Regions from separate parts of the Shewanella sp. SG41-3 genome, predicted to be linked through region 1. Evidence: predicted binding sites of a transcription regulator. Region 1 holds the regulator's gene; each other region holds the start of a gene.
What was found. The regulator NrdR, encoded in region 1, represses ribonucleotide reductase genes. The targets are predictions, from matches to a motif close to AAACACNANATNTNGTGTTT.
Positions count from the first base shown of each region.

Region 2: nrdD (anaerobic ribonucleoside-triphosphate reductase) is a predicted target of NrdR. The motif match lies at 2,104-2,123, and genes of this name have one in related genera.
Region 3: nrdA (class 1a ribonucleoside-diphosphate reductase subunit alpha) is a predicted target of NrdR. The motif match lies at 1,954-1,973, and genes of this name have one in related genera.

Region 1 covers NZ_JACJFJ010000002.1:132,799-138,075, forward strand. Annotated here, with positions in the region: gene ribBA (bifunctional 3,4-dihydroxy-2-butanone-4-phosphate synthase/GTP cyclohydrolase II) at 1-1,005, opposite strand, end outside; gene H5164_RS03890 (riboflavin synthase) at 1,119-1,778, opposite strand; gene ribD (bifunctional diaminohydroxyphosphoribosylaminopyrimidine deaminase/5-amino-6-(5-phosphoribosylamino)uracil reductase RibD) at 1,842-2,987, opposite strand; gene nrdR (transcriptional regulator NrdR) at 3,044-3,493, opposite strand; gene glyA (serine hydroxymethyltransferase) at 3,608-4,861, opposite strand; gene ettA (energy-dependent translational throttle protein EttA) at 5,123-5,277, shown strand, end outside.
Region 2 covers NZ_JACJFJ010000008.1:225,059-230,335, reverse strand. Annotated here, with positions in the region: gene nrdD (anaerobic ribonucleoside-triphosphate reductase) at 1-2,089, opposite strand, end outside; gene rssA (patatin-like phospholipase RssA) at 2,702-3,640, opposite strand; gene H5164_RS16270 (DEAD/DEAH box helicase) at 3,824-5,179, shown strand.
Region 3 covers NZ_JACJFJ010000005.1:180,101-185,377, reverse strand. Annotated here, with positions in the region: gene ubiG (bifunctional 2-polyprenyl-6-hydroxyphenol methylase/3-demethylubiquinol 3-O-methyltransferase UbiG) at 115-837, shown strand; gene H5164_RS11665 (HAD family hydrolase) at 965-1,636, shown strand; gene nrdA (class 1a ribonucleoside-diphosphate reductase subunit alpha) at 2,179-4,467, shown strand; gene nrdB (class Ia ribonucleoside-diphosphate reductase subunit beta) at 4,539-5,277, shown strand, end outside.

The DNA of each region.
Region 1 (5,277 bases):
CGACAGAATTTGCGAGCCTACACCAACACGACGAGATGTTCCTTGCCACATTGCCGGCGCTGGAGATTGACCATTGTCTTCAGCTTCGAACGCTTTGACTTTGGCCAATAAGTTACTTGTATGTTCATCATTACCCAGCAACACTAAAACACCACCTTCTAAAGCAATCCTTTCCATAGCTTTTTCTAATGGCCAACTGCGCTTTTGATCACGTTCAGAATGCAGTAAATCATTGAAGGTGTTTTGTAAATGAACACGCACCAAACAATTTGATTTTACTTCATCTTTAATCAAGGCGTAATGTAATTGATTATCGATAGTGTCTCTAAAGGTCACCATAGTAAACTCACCAAAACGAGTAGGTAATTTACACTGAGCTTCGCGGACAACTGTGGTTTCGTTGGTATTACGGTACTCAATCAAGTCGGCAATAGTGCCTATTTTAATGCCATGTTTTTCACTGAATATTTCTAAATCCGGACAGCGAGCCATAGTGCCATCTTCGTTTAATATTTCAACTATCACGCCTGACGGTTCACATCCTGCTAAGCGCGCTAAATCGCAACCCGCTTCGGTATGGCCAGCACGAGTTAATACCCCGCCTTCTTGCGCCATCAATGGAAAAATATGTCCAGGCTGAACTAAATCAGAGGCTTTAGCATCTTTAGCAACGGCAGCTTGAACTGTTACAGCACGATCATGGGCTGAAATACCTGTGGTCACCCCAGTTGCTGCTTCAATTGAAACCGTAAAATTAGTTGAAAACTGGGCGTTATTGTTGGTCACCATTAAAGGTAAGTTAAGCTGCTGACAACGCTCTTTGGTCATGGTTTGGCAAATTAATCCGCGGCCATAAGTGGCCATGAAGTTGATTGCAGCTGGCGTCACTTTATCAGCGGCCATAATCAAATCACCTTCATTCTCTCTGTCTTCATCATCCATCAAGATAACCATCTTGCCTTGACGAATATCTTCAATGATTTCTTCTATGCTATGTAGCGCCATTGTCAGACCTTTATTGATTAAGTATTCGATTTAAACCTTAGGCATTAAATCTGTTTATACCGTGTGTTTTTACACTTCGGGTACTGGGTACGAATGATATTTTACGGTAACAACTAACGCAAAAAACCTGATTTAGCGAGTAATTCCATGGTCACGCCCGATGAAGGCTGTGCATGGTGAGCTTCTGGTTGCATTAATCGTTCTAAATAACGGGCAATTAAATCCACTTCAATGTTAACGCTATCACCGACTTTCAAATGCACCAGCGTAGTTTCGCCCGCAGTATGAGGCACTATGGTTAATCTGAAGCGATGACCATCAACTTCATTGACGGTTAAACTAACACCGTCAATGGTAATCGAACCTTTGTGAGCGATGTAACGACTTAATTGCGCTGGTGTTGATAGCCAAAACTCAAGCGCTTTACCTCGATAAGCACATTGCTCTACTTTTGCGATGCCATCCACGTGGCCGCTGACCATGTGCCCACCCAACCTTGTGGTTGGCGTAACCGCTTTTTCAAGATTAACCTTTTGGCCGACTTGATAATGACTAAAACCGGTTAACGCGACAGTTTCAGCTGATATATCAGCAATATAACCATCACCTAAACGTTCAACAACCGTTAAACACACACCATTAGTCGCAATGCTGTCACCTAGCTTTACATCGGTTAAATCTAGCTTACCGCTAGCAACCGTTAAGCGAATATCGTCACCTTTTCGATCAATTTTACGTAATGTGCCAAGGGCTTCGATTATCCCAGTAAACATAATGACTCACTTTTTGCTTATAAACTTTGCTCTTGCTCGGGTTTTCGCCTAAGCACTCGCACATTAATACGATTGATTATATCTAAGGATATATCGCTTATCTTGTCCAATGCTACGCTCATCAATTAATTGCAACGACGGTGTTTGATCCATCGCACTGTAATCGGGTAGCTGCAACATATTACGTCCATGGCTGCCTAAAAGTTTAGCAGCCTGATAAAGCACTACTTCATCAGCGAGACCTTGAGCAACAAATGCGCCGGCTAACGTTGCCCCGGCTTCAACTAACACGCTATTGCTATGCTGACCTAAATACGTTAGCAAAGCTAACAAAGGGATTCTACCTGACGAGTCACACTCTAATTGCAGAAAATCAACGTGCTGTGGAAAGTCAATTTTGACCTTGTCAGAATATGCACAGCCTGAAACCAGTAAAATAGGACTTTGAATCGAAAATAACTGCTGGGCTGACGTTAATCTAGCTTGGCTATCAAGCACCACCCTTAAAGGTTGGAATATGTCTTCTTGCGTATGACAAGTGGTTAATTCACCGAGCGCTTCATAACGGACATTTAAGCTAGGGTCATCAACAAGAATAGTTTCAACCCCAGTGATTAATGCGCAATGCCTGGCTCGATACTTTTGCACATCTGCCCTGGCAGCGTCACCGGTAATCCACTTTGACACTCCATTCGACAGGGCTGTTTTACCGTCTAAACTGGCGGCTATTTTCACTGTCACCCAAGGCAAGCCAGTTTTCATCCGCTTCATGAAACCCAAATTTAGCGCATAAGCTTGCTCTGTCAGTAATCCGATATCAACTTGAATACCTGCATCACGTAACATGCTGATACCGCGGCCAGCAACCTGTGGATTGGCATCGGTAACAGCAATAACAACTCGAGCGACCTTGGCATTAATTAAGCCTAAAGCACAAGGTGGTGTACGGCCGTAATGGCTACACGGCTCAAGAGTGACATACGCGGTAGCATCTTGTGCCGAAAAGCCATTATCGCGAACCATTTTAAGCGCATTGACTTCGGCGTGGCCCTGGCCTGCACGCTGGTGATAACCTTCACCGATAATCTGACCATTGGCGACAATGACGCAACCGACACAAGGATTTGGCCGAGTGGTATAACGACCTTTCTCGGCGAGTGCTATCGCACGGCTCATCATTTGAGTGTCGAAGGTAGAAAAGTTAGCCATATTAGGTAGTCTCTTATTGCTCAGATGCCGTCATAAAAGGATGATATTTGTCGCCATTACTTTTGTAATTTGGCAATGGCCTCACCAAATTGTGATACATCTTCAAATGCTCGATAAACTGATGCAAAGCGGATATAAGCCACTTTATCAAGGTTCATCAACTGTTCCATCATAAGATTACCAATCATTTCAGAATTAACTTCGCGTTCGCCCGTTGCGCGCAGCGTTGATTTGATTTTAGTCAATGCTTGTTCAATTTCATCGATTGAAACAGGACGTTTTTCAACGGCACGCAGCATGCCGCCACGCAGCTTTTCTTCATCAAAGGGTTGCCGAGTACCGTCACGTTTAATCACTCTGGGCATCACTAATTCTGCACCCTCAAAGGTAGTGAAACGCTCATGGCATTCGGTACATTCCCGGCGGCGACGAACTTGGTGACCATCAGCCACTAATCGAGAATCTATAACTTTGGTATCGGTCGCGCTACAAAAAGGGCAATGCATTGAGCCTCCTGCAGAAAAAAACAAAATGGCCGCTAACAATTAGCGGCCATTAAAGTTTATCCTATTTGTTGAACAAGGTTAACCTAAACCTTTTCAACAGACATCAAGAGACGATTAACCGTATACAGGGAATCGAGCACATAATGCCAACACTTGACCTTTCACTCGTTCAGCCACTTCGGCGTTAGATGCATCATCAAGAATGTCACAAATCCAGCCGGTTAACTCTTTCGCTTCTGCTTCTTTAAAGCCACGACGAGTAATTGCTGGTGTTCCAATACGAACACCAGAGGTGACGAACGGTGAACGTGGATCATCAGGTACTGAGTTTTTGTTCACGGTAATGTTGGCATTGCCCAATGCAGCATCTGCTTCTTTACCCGTTAAATCACGGCCAATTAAATCAACCAACATTAAATGGTTTTCTGTACCGCCAGAAACAATTTTGTAACCACGATCTAAAAACACACTTACCATAGCTTTAGCATTTTTAACAACTTGCTGTTGATATACTTTAAATTCTGGCTCTAATGCTTCTTTAAAGGCAACCGCTTTACCGGCGATAACATGCATTAAAGGGCCACCTTGGCCACCAGGGAATACCGCTGAGTTCAACTTTTTATATAAGTCTTCATCATTAGCTGCAGAAATAATAATACCGCCACGTGGACCAGCCAATGTTTTATGGGTTGTTGAGGTCACAACGTGTGCATGAGGCACAGGCGTTGGATAAACATCTGCAGCCACTAAGCCAGCAACGTGAGCCATATCAACAAGCAAATAAGCACCAACTTTATCAGCAATTTCACGCATTTTAGCCCAATCGACTATGCCTGAAAATGCCGAAAAACCGCCGATCATCATCTTAGGCTTGTGCTCAATAGCTAAGCGTTCCATTTCGTCATAGTCAATTTTACCTGACTCGTCGATGCCGTAAGGAATGATGTTGTAAAGCTTGCCGGAAAAGTTAACTGGTGAACCGTGAGTTAAGTGACCGCCGTGGGCTAAGTTCATACCTAATACAGTGTCACCTGGCTTTAATAGCGCCATAAATACCGCACTGTTAGCTTGTGAACCAGAATGAGGCTGCACGTTGGCATATGTGGCACCAAATAATTCTTTTGCGCGTTCAATCGCTAATGTTTCAACCACATCAACGTATTCGCACCCACCATAGTAACGCTTACCTGGATAACCTTCAGCATACTTGTTAGTTAACTGAGAACCTTGCGCTTCCATCACACGTGGACTGGTATAGTTTTCAGATGCAATCAATTCAATGTGTTCTTCTTGACGACAAGTTTCATCTTCAATGGCTTTAAATAATTCTGGATCATAATCCGCAATATTCATCGCTTTCTTCAACATGGTAGCTCCAACATCATTATCTATATAGTAGGGTTGCGGCGTATTCTACTCTGCAACGATAATGATTTACAGTATAAACAACATGAAATTCACTGTGTTCTGAATACAAAACGATTCATGTTTATGCCAATAGACCGGCAAATTTTAGATCTTATGTGGCCGAAAAAACACTCAGGAGTAAATCATACAATTGCCTGTTGAGTTCAGCCTATAATACAGTAGAATTATCATCATCTTTATTGACAATTAGACAGTATTATTATGGCTCAGTTTGTATACAGCATGCTTCGTGTGGGTAAAATTGTCCCGCCTAAAAAGCAGATTTTAAAAGATATTTCATTAAGTTTCTTTCCTGGCGCCAAAATTGGTGTGCTTGGCTTAAACGGTTCAGGTAAATCGACATTACTGCGTATTAT
Region 2 (5,277 bases), on a different contig from region 1:
CTTCTTGCTTACCAAAGTTAAACGGCCGCGCATCAGGACTGCCTAAATAACCACATACACGGCGAGTCACCGATACCCTACTAGGCTCATGGTTACCGCATTTAGGGCAGACAAAGCCCTTACTGGTACAATTGAACTCACCAATGTAGCCGCAATCGTAACACTCATCTATCGGGGTGTTAGTGCCGTAATATGGCACCCTGCTGTAGCTGTAGTCCCAGACATTTTCCAGTGCTTCAATGTTGTTTTGCATGTTCGGAAATTCGCCGTAGCAAATAAACCCACCATTAGCGATGGCTGGGTAAGGTTGTTCAAAATCAATTTTATCAAAAGGATTCACTTTCTTTTCAACATCTAAATGGAAACTATTAGTGTAATAGCCTTTGTCTGTCACCCCAGGTACTACACCGAACTGGGTGGTATCAAGTAGGCAAAAGCGACTACATAAATTTTCACTTGGGGTACTGTACAAACTAAAACCATAACCGGTTTCTTGCTTCCAAGATTCAGTGGCTTGTTTTAGATGATGAATAATGGCGACCGCTTTGTCACGTAGTTGCGCGTTATCAAACACATGCTCAGCATTGCCATATAAAGCATTAACCGTTTCGTGCAGGCCAATAAAGCCTAACGAAATTGACGCACGGCCATTTTTAAAAATGTCGCTAACATCATCATCGGCATTTAAGCGTACACCGCAAGCACCTTCCATATATAAAATCGGCGCAACACGGGCTTTAACCCCGGTTAAGCGTGCAATCCGCGTATCTAACGCTTTGCGAGCAACTAACAAACGTTCATCGAGTAATTGATAAAAACGCTGCTCATCTTTACCCGCTTCTAACGCAATGCGCGGTAAGTTAAGGCTAACCACACCTAAATTATTGCGACCTTCATGTACTTGTTGACCATCTTGTTCATAAACCCCCAAAAAGGAGCGACAACCCATGGGGGTTTTAAATGAACCAGTGACTTTAACCACCTGATCATAATTTAAAATATCTGGATACATACGCATAGTTGAGCAAGTTAAGGCCATCTTTTTGATGTCGTAATTGACGTCAGTAGCTTGATGATTGACGCCATCTTTAATGGCAAACACCAATTTAGGAAAGACGGCCGTTTTGCGGTTTTTACCTAAACCAGCCATGCGCACAGTTAACATCGACCGCTGAATTAAGCGAGACTCCCACGACACACCTAAACCAAAGCCAAAGGTCACAAACGGCGTTTGGCCATTGGCGGTATGCAAGGTGTTGACTTCATATTCCAACGACTGGAATGCATCATGACACTCTTTTTCGGTTTGCGTCATTGCATAACCTTCGACATCGGCTACTTGCCATTTGCGAGCCACAGCAAGGTGTTTTTGATAACTAATTTGCACAAACTCAGCCAACACTTCATCAATACGGTTAATGGTTGTACCGCCGTAAATATGGCTCGCCACTTGGGCAATAATTTGCGCAGTCACCGCCGTTGCTGTTGAGATGGATTTAGGCGGTTCAATTTCAGCATTACCCATTTTAAAACCATGAGTTAACATGCCAGCTAAATCAATTAGCATGCAGTTAAACATCGGGAAAAATGGTGCATAGTCGAGATCATGATAGTGAATTTCTCCTTTCTCATGAGCGCTAACCACATCTTTAGGTAACAAGTGAGTTTTAGCGTAATGCTTGGCAACTATCCCTGCGAGTAAGTCTCGTTGAGTTGGGATCACTTTGGCATCTTTATTGGCATTTTCGTTTAAAATGGCATTGTCTGATTGCTCAACCAAACCACGAATAGCGCAGTTTAATTTACTCTGAGTCTCACGATGAGTGTCACGGTCGTGTCGATACTCAATATAGTGACGTGCCACCGACTTAAACGGTCCTGACATTAATAAGTTTTCAACCGCATCTTGTAGCTCGTGAATATCAACTTCGGTTTTGCAAGCCATTTGCTGCTCAACCGTTTGCGCTAACTGCAGCGCATATTGATGGTCAGCTTGACCTGCAGACTCCATTGCAGCCACAACAGCCTCTTTGATCCGACATCCATCAAATGCTGTCCGGCATCCATCCCTTTTCACGACTACAAGCATACAACCATCCTTACAAGCACTATATATAGAGCTTTAATTTACAAAAGACACAATATAGAGTGTATTAGATACATTAACGCTGAGTATTACTTTGATCCAGATCATAATTGTCGGCAGTACTTTTTATTGCAAATAACTTGCTATTCGCAATAAATATTGTAGGTGTGGAAAATGATTTGTATGACGGGAGATCGCATGGTAGAAAAAATTGAAAATAGCATCGCGATGTAAGATTTTGGCAAACAAGTTATCTCATAGGTAACCGTGTAGTTGTGGTTTTTAGCCGTTCAAAATGATGATCATTTCGATAACCTGGCATCAAATGCAGCGTTAATGACAGTATCAACCGCATAAGTGACTGATTCATTACGACAAGATGAATACTCAGGACGAAGAGGCGCGACATGAGATTGAATAAGTTAAACTAATACAGATTGCGCCGATTAAACGCATCCCAGAATAAATAAGCACCCTCTCCTTGATGCTGAACATCCATGTGATACCAATATCGGTACCACGATTGACAGGCACTGACTGATTAATCACCCATTAAGCACTTAGACGCGAACGGGTATATTGCCGTCAATACACCAGTCCGACATCGCCTAAGTGTTACTTTAAGGTTGCTTCAATTAAATGGTGAATATCTTTGACTGCCTGCTCACCCGCTTCAATGGCTTCTTTGGCGCGATGAAACTCCATGGTGCCAATATCAGCCACATCGGGCACAATACAAATATCAGGTGGCTCGCCCATTAAACGCGAACGTTTATGGCGTTGTTCTAAAATATCCATGGATTGTGACATCACCGCCAACATACCAGGATGAGATTTTGAGCTGCCCATGGCCAGCTTATCGGTTAAGCCACTCATGTACTCTTTGCCTTTCCCCCATAAATCCATAAAGCCGGTTTCAAGCTCACGCTTTTGTTCAATAGGTTCTGACTTACTGGCTTTGCGGCTTTTTACTTGTTCTGGGATCAAATGCATTTGGCCTCGGCGATGAGCATTTAAATCTACCGCAATAACCACATCAACGCCCATCGAACGGGCTAATGAAACAGGAACCGGATTGACGACTGCACCATCGACAACCCATCGATTACCTTGCTGCACGGGTGGTAAAAATCCAGGCATCGAACATGAAGCACGCACGGCATGGCGCAAGTCACCTTCTTTAAACCAAATCTCTTGCCCAGAATATAAATCTGTCGCCACCGCAGCAAACGGGCGCTGCAATTGTTCAATATTAAGGTCACCAATACGGTTAGCTAAAACATCAAACACTTTCTCACCACTAATAAGTCCGCCTTTACGCCAGCCTAAATCCATTAGGCCAAGTACATCCCAGCTTGAAAAGCCACTGACCCAAGTTTCAAGCTCAGCCAAATGATCATTGGCATAAGCTGCGCCGACTAACGCCCCCACCGAACAACCAGCCACTTTGTCTGGGTAAATGTCTAACTTGGCTAATCCATTCAATACCCCAATATGTGCCCAACCTTTAGCGGCTCCACTGCCTAGCGCTAATCCCACGGTGAGCTTTGTCATCTTTGTTCCTTCCATACTCTGTATTCATCTTTACCATAAAGCTCGGCTTAGTCGACCAATGACCTCGTCGAACTCAGGCAATAATATAATGCTAAAAAATAGCATAACTAAAGCGACTCTTGTTGGCTATAGCAAGGTGAAACAGCTATAATCGTCGGCTTACATTTTTTAGGGGATCTACCTTTGCAATTTACCGATTTTTCGTTGGACAAGCGCCTGCTTGACAGTTTAAAGCACCTTGGCATTTCTACGCCTACCGATGTTCAAGCGCAAGCACTTCCCATTGCCTTATCAGGTAAAGATTTAATGGCATCGTCTAAAACCGGCTCAGGTAAAACCTTAGCGTTTTTGTTGCCTGCTATGCAGCGAGTGATATCCACCAGAGCATTGTCGAAAAAAGATCCGCGGGTATTGATTTTGTTACCTACGCGAGAACTCGCCCAACAAGTTTATGGCCAATTACGTTTATTAGTTGCTAATACCCAATATAAAGCCATTAGCGTACTTGGTGGTGAGAACTTTAACGACCAAGCTAAAGCCTTGGCCAGAGATCCGCATTTTATCGTTGCCACACCAGGGCGTATTGCCGATCACTTACAACAACGCCATTTATATTTAAACGGCTTAGAATTGTTGGTGCTAGACGAAGCAGACCGCATGCTCGATTTAGGTTTTGCACCGCAATTAAAGGCCATCAACGATGCCGCCGATCATAAACGTCGCCAAACCTTAATGTTTTCGGCCACTTTAGATCATGACAGCATAGGTGATATTGCAGCAACATTACTGAAAACCCCAAGCCATGTCTCCATTGGTGAGTCTTACAGTGAACACAAAGATATTGAACAACGGATTATTTTGGTTGACCATTTAGACCATAAACAAGCCTTGTTGCAGCATATATTAAGCCAAGAACAGCATAAGCAAGTAATTGTATTTACCGCGACGCGTTCAGATACAGACCGTTTAGCGACCCTGTTAGCCGCTCAAGGTTTTGCGACCTCAGCGCTCAGTGGTGATTTGAAGCAATCGGCTCGTAACCAGATTATGGATCAATTTGCTCGAGGCCAATCGCAAATACTGGTGACTACCGATGTGGCATCACGTGGCCTTGATTTAATCAACGTCTCCTTAGTGATTAACTTTGATATGCCAAAGTTTGCAGAAGAGTACGTCCACCGTATTGGCCGAACAGGTCGCGCAGGCGCTAAAGGCGATGCTGTGTCGTTTGTGGGCCCTAAAGATTGGGACAGCTTTAAAAAAATCCAACTATTTTTACGTAAAAACTTTGACTTCACTGTGGTTGAAGGTTTAAAAGCCAAATTTAATGGCCTAAAAGACAAGCCTCAAGCAGCTAAAGCCGGTACCAGTGCAAAAGACGCCGTAACCAGCAATAGAGCTAGCGTGGCGAAAAAAGCTAAAGCAGCCCCTAAAAGTGATAAACGCTTTATTACCGGGGTTGATGTGGGTGATGCACCTGTGCGCCGTAAAGTTAAACCGATTGTCATTATTGAAGACGACGGAACAACAGAAGACTAAACGGCACATCAATCGCTGATAAACTGCGGTGACAGAATAATCAATGTAGGGCAGAACACTGCCCTACAACAAATGAACAATAACGAGCATGCTAACAG
Region 3 (5,277 bases), on a different contig from region 1:
CTTAAGTGGATGTTTTATGAGCAAGTGTGAACAAGCCAAGCCATTGTTGACTACTATTCACAAAGGTTATCGTTATAATAGCCATCATACTTTATTAGACACTTAGGTTAAGTTATGTCACACGCTGAACAATCGACACCCAATGTTGATCCGCAAGAGATCGCAAAATTTGAAGCCATGGCACAAACATGGTGGGATCTCAATGGCGAGTTCAAGCCATTGCACTTACTTAATCCACTGCGTTTAAACTACATTGATCAAACCGCTGGCGGTATTTTCGATAAGAAAGTGCTTGATGTCGGCTGTGGCGGTGGCATTTTGTCAGAAAGTATGGCTCGCCTGGGTGCACACGTTGATGGTATTGACATGGGAACTGAACCACTTGAAGTGGCAAAACTGCATGCATTAGATTCTGGGGTAGCGGTTAACTATCTTAAAACTACCGCCGAAGCACACCGCGATACGCACCGCGAGCAATACGATGTAGTAACCTGTATGGAAATGCTTGAGCATGTACCGGATCCACAATCGGTAATTCAAGCATGTTGTGACATGGTAAAACCCAATGGTTTTGTATTTATCTCGACGATTAACCGCAATATGATGTCATACCTTAAAACCATAATCGGCGCTGAATATCTATTAAAAATGCTTCCAATTGGCACCCACGATCACAGTAAATTTATTCGCCCATCTGAACTGATGGCATTAGTCGATAACACCGATTTATTGTGCAGAGATGCATTAGGTATTACCTACAATCCTCTATCTGGTGTATTTAAGTACACCAAGAGTGTCGATGTTAACTATATGATAGCCACACAAAAAATTGATTAGCCAGCCTATGTTTTTCACTGTTGCAACAGTGAAAAACATAAATGAAGCCCAATAGCGTTATGTTATGCCGATAATGCTATTAAAGGCTGCGTGGATTTACTGCCATTTCTCTGTGAGGAGCTAACTCTTGCATATGCACGACATTAAAGGGGTACTGTTCGATTTAGACGGTACCTTAGCCGACACCGCACCTGATTTAGTCCAAGCATTAAATTTGAGTTTAGACGAAGCCGGTTTTAAGGTTCAAACGCTTGAAACCATGCGCCATGCGGCTTCACATGGCAGTTTATATTTGGTCAAGACCGCTATTCCACAGGCAGATGAACACGTTCAACTTGATATTCAACAAGCACTACTGCGCCATTATGCACGCATTAATGGCGATCACAGCCGTTTGTTCGACGATTTACCCGAACTCTTAACCCTATTAGATTCCCAAGCCATTCCCTACGGTGTCGTCACCAATAAGCCAGCTCGATTTGCTCGGCCATTAATACAAAAGCTGGGCTTAACCGATAAACTGAAAACCATGATCAGCGGCGATAGTACCTGTCACGCTAAACCTCATACTGCGCCGATGTTATTAGCCGCTCAACAAATAGCCATCGCACCTCAAAGTATTTTATACCTAGGCGATGCTGAGCGTGATTTAGTCGCCGCTCGCAACGCAAGTATGATAGGTGGCATTGCCTTATGGGGCTATTTATCACCCAGCGACACACCGAATACATGGCCAGCAACATGCCAATTTGAACATGGTGCAGCATTAAAACACTTTTTTACTCCGTCGTCTTTTTGAGATCGATTCATCTAAAATACACCTCTGAATGCATCATTGGCTAAAGATTATGCTGACAATCACTTACCGATCAAAAGCCCTAAAAGATCAATCTAAAATTGAGGGTAAATTTTCGATCGCTGTTTATTTTAGCGATCAAAACTTTCTTATTTGATGGTTGAAAAAATATCATTTATAAAAAACACGTTATAAATTTGGGCTCTAGGGTTAGCTGTCACTAACCCTGCCGTTTATCCTCAAGTTATCCACAAGAAGTTAATATAATTGTGGCTTGCAAAAAAACTCAAACCTCACTATCTTGTATCTTAGATTTTAAATAACACCATATCTTGTGTGTGGCCGACAATCAAAACACTACTCCACAGCATAACAAGGAGATAGATGTTAACTGAACGTATTGGTGGTTTACTGCCATGTTGTGAGTACCTTCAAGTTGATTGTTTTAACATGGAATTGTTTTGTAACGGGTTCAGATCGAACCCAGCAGCACTGCATCCAACAACAGATCACATGATTAGATATAGAACCAAGGCCTCTCTTCAATGAATAGCAATATGACAGTCACTAAACGCAGTGGCGAACGTGAATCGATCGATTTAGATAAAATTCATCGCGTAATCACTTGGGCAGCCAAGGGATTAAAAAACGTCTCAGTATCTGAAGTAGAACTTCGATCTCATCTGCAGTTTTTTGATGGCATTCCAACTGAAGCCATTCATGAAACGATCATTAAGGCCGCGGCTGACTTGATCTCTCCTGAGTCACCTGATTACCAATTTGTGGCAGCCCGCTTAGCGGTATTCCATTTACGTAAAAAAGCGTTTGGCCAATTTGAACCGCCTAAGCTATTCGATCATGTCACCAAGTTAGTTGAAATTGGTAAATATGACATGCACATCATGGCGGATTACAGCCGTGAAGAGTTAGATATCCTTGATGGCTACATTGATCACTGGCGTGACATGAATTTCTCTTACGCCGCAGTCAAGCAGCTAGAGGGTAAATACCTGGTTCAAAACCGTGTGACTCACGAAGTATATGAAAGCGCACAGTTTTTATACATTTTAGTCGCAGCGTGTTTGTTTGCTCGTTATCCAAAAGAAATTCGTTTGAAGTACATTAAAGACTTCTATGACGCGACGTCTTTATTTAAGATCTCACTTCCAACGCCAATCATGGCGGGTGTTCGTACACCGACACGTCAATTCAGCTCATGTGTACTCATCGAGTGTGATGACAGCCTAGACTCAATCAATGCTACGGCATCGTCTATTGTTAAATACGTGAGCCAACGTGCAGGTATTGGTATTAATGCAGGCCGTATTCGTGCTTTAGGTAGCCCTATTCGTGGCGGTGAAGCATTCCACACTGGTTGTTTACCGTTTTATAAGTATTTCCAAACAGCGGTTAAGTCTTGTTCCCAAGGCGGAGTCCGTGGTGGTGCAGCAACACTGTTCTACCCGTTATGGCATCTAGAAGTTGAATCACTGCTAGTACTGAAAAATAACCGTGGTGTTGAAGACAACCGTGTGCGTCATCTTGATTACGGCGTGCAGCTAAACAAATTAATGTACCAACGTTTAATCAAAGGCGACTACATTAGCTTATTTAGTCCATCTGACGTGCCTGGCCTTTACGATGCTTTCTTTGAAGACCAAGTCGAATTTGAACGTTTATACCTGCAGTATGAGCAAGACAGCAGCATACGTAAAAAGCAGATCAAAGCAGTTGAATTGTTTTCACTGATGATGCAAGAACGTGCCTCTACTGGCCGTATCTATATTCAAAACGTCGACCATTGTAATACGCACAGTCCATTTGACTCTAAAGTGGCACCGATTAAGCAATCTAACTTATGTTTAGAAATTGCCTTGCCGACTAAACCGTTAACTAACATTGACGATCCAGACGGTGAAATCGCCTTATGTACTTTATCAGCGCTTAACTTAGGTGCGATTAAGGATTTATCTGAACTTGAGCCTTTAGCAGATTTAGCTGTGCGTGCATTAGATAACTTACTTGATTATCAAGATTACCCAATCAAAGCCGCGCAAACCAGCTCAATGAATCGCCGTACTTTAGGTATTGGTGTGATTAACTTTGCCAACTATTTGGCTAAAAATGGTAAAAAGTACTCTGACGGTTCAGCAAATAACCTGACTCATAAAACCTTTGAAGCAATTCAGTTCTATTTACTCAAAGCGTCAATGAACTTAGCTAAAGAGCAAGGTGCATGTCCGTTATTCCACGAGACAACTTATTCGAAAGGTATTTTACCTATCGACACCTATAAGCGCGATTTAGATAAAATTTGTGACGAACCATTGCACATGGATTGGGAAGGTTTACGTAGCGATATTAAGCAGTACGGCTTACGTAATTCGACCTTGTCTGCATTAATGCCTTCAGAGACTTCATCGCAAATTTCAAATGCGACTAATGGTATTGAGCCTCCTCGTGGATTGATCAGCGTTAAGGCCAGTAAAGACGGGCAGTTAAAGCAAGTAGTACCAGACTTTGAGTTGCTTAAAGACAAGTATGAACTGCTGTGGAATATGCCAAACAATGATGGTTATATCCAGCTTGTTGGTTTAATGCAGAAGTTTATCGATCAAGCGATTTCAGCCAATACCAATTATGACCCAAGCCGTTTTGAAGGCGGTCGTGTACCAATGCAAACCTTGCTTAAAGACCTGTTAAGTGTCTACAAGCTAGGGATTAAAACATTGTATTATCATAACACTCGCGACGGTGCTTCTGATCAATTTGACGACATTATTGCTGTCGAAGAAGAAGACGATGGCTGCGGTGGCGGTGCATGTAAAATATAATCTTCACTTTATGTATATTTAGCGGGGGTCTTCCCCGCTTTTGGAAAATGCGTTTTCAGGACACCTAAATAATGGCTTACTCAACATTTTGTCAAATACCTAACGATTCGACCAAAGAACCTATGTTTTTCGGTCAATCCGTGAATGTGGCACGCTACGATCAGCAAAAATATGAAATTTTTGAAAAACTGATTGAAAAGCAATTAAGTTTCTTCTGGCGCCCAGAAGAAGTTGATGTCAGTCGCGACAAAATTGATTTCGGTGATTTACCTGACCATGAAAAACATATTTTTCTGTCAAACCTTAAATACCAAACCTTGCTCGACTCTATTCAAGGGCGTTCACCTAACGTAGCGTTTTTACCGTTAGTATCGCTACCTGAATTAGAAACCTGGATTGAAACCTGGTCATTTTCTGAAACGATTCACTCGCGTTCGTACACTCATATTATTCGTAATATTGTTAACAATCCTTCTGTGGTGTTTGACGATATTGTGCAAAATGATGAAATTTTAAAGCGTGCTGGTGATATTGCGGCTTATTACGATGATTTAATTCACCTTACCCAGATTAATAACCTGTTAGGTGAAGGCACTCATGTGATCGACGGCAAAGAAATTACCGTTAACTCACGCATACTGAAAAAGTCATTATATTTGTGCATGATGTCGGTTAATGCTTTAGAAGCGATTCGTTTCTATGTCAGTTTTGCATGTTCATTTGCTTTTGCTGAGCGTCGCGTCATGGAAGGAAATGCTAAAATCATTCGCCTGATTGCCCGTGATGAAGCCTTGCACCTTAACGGTACGC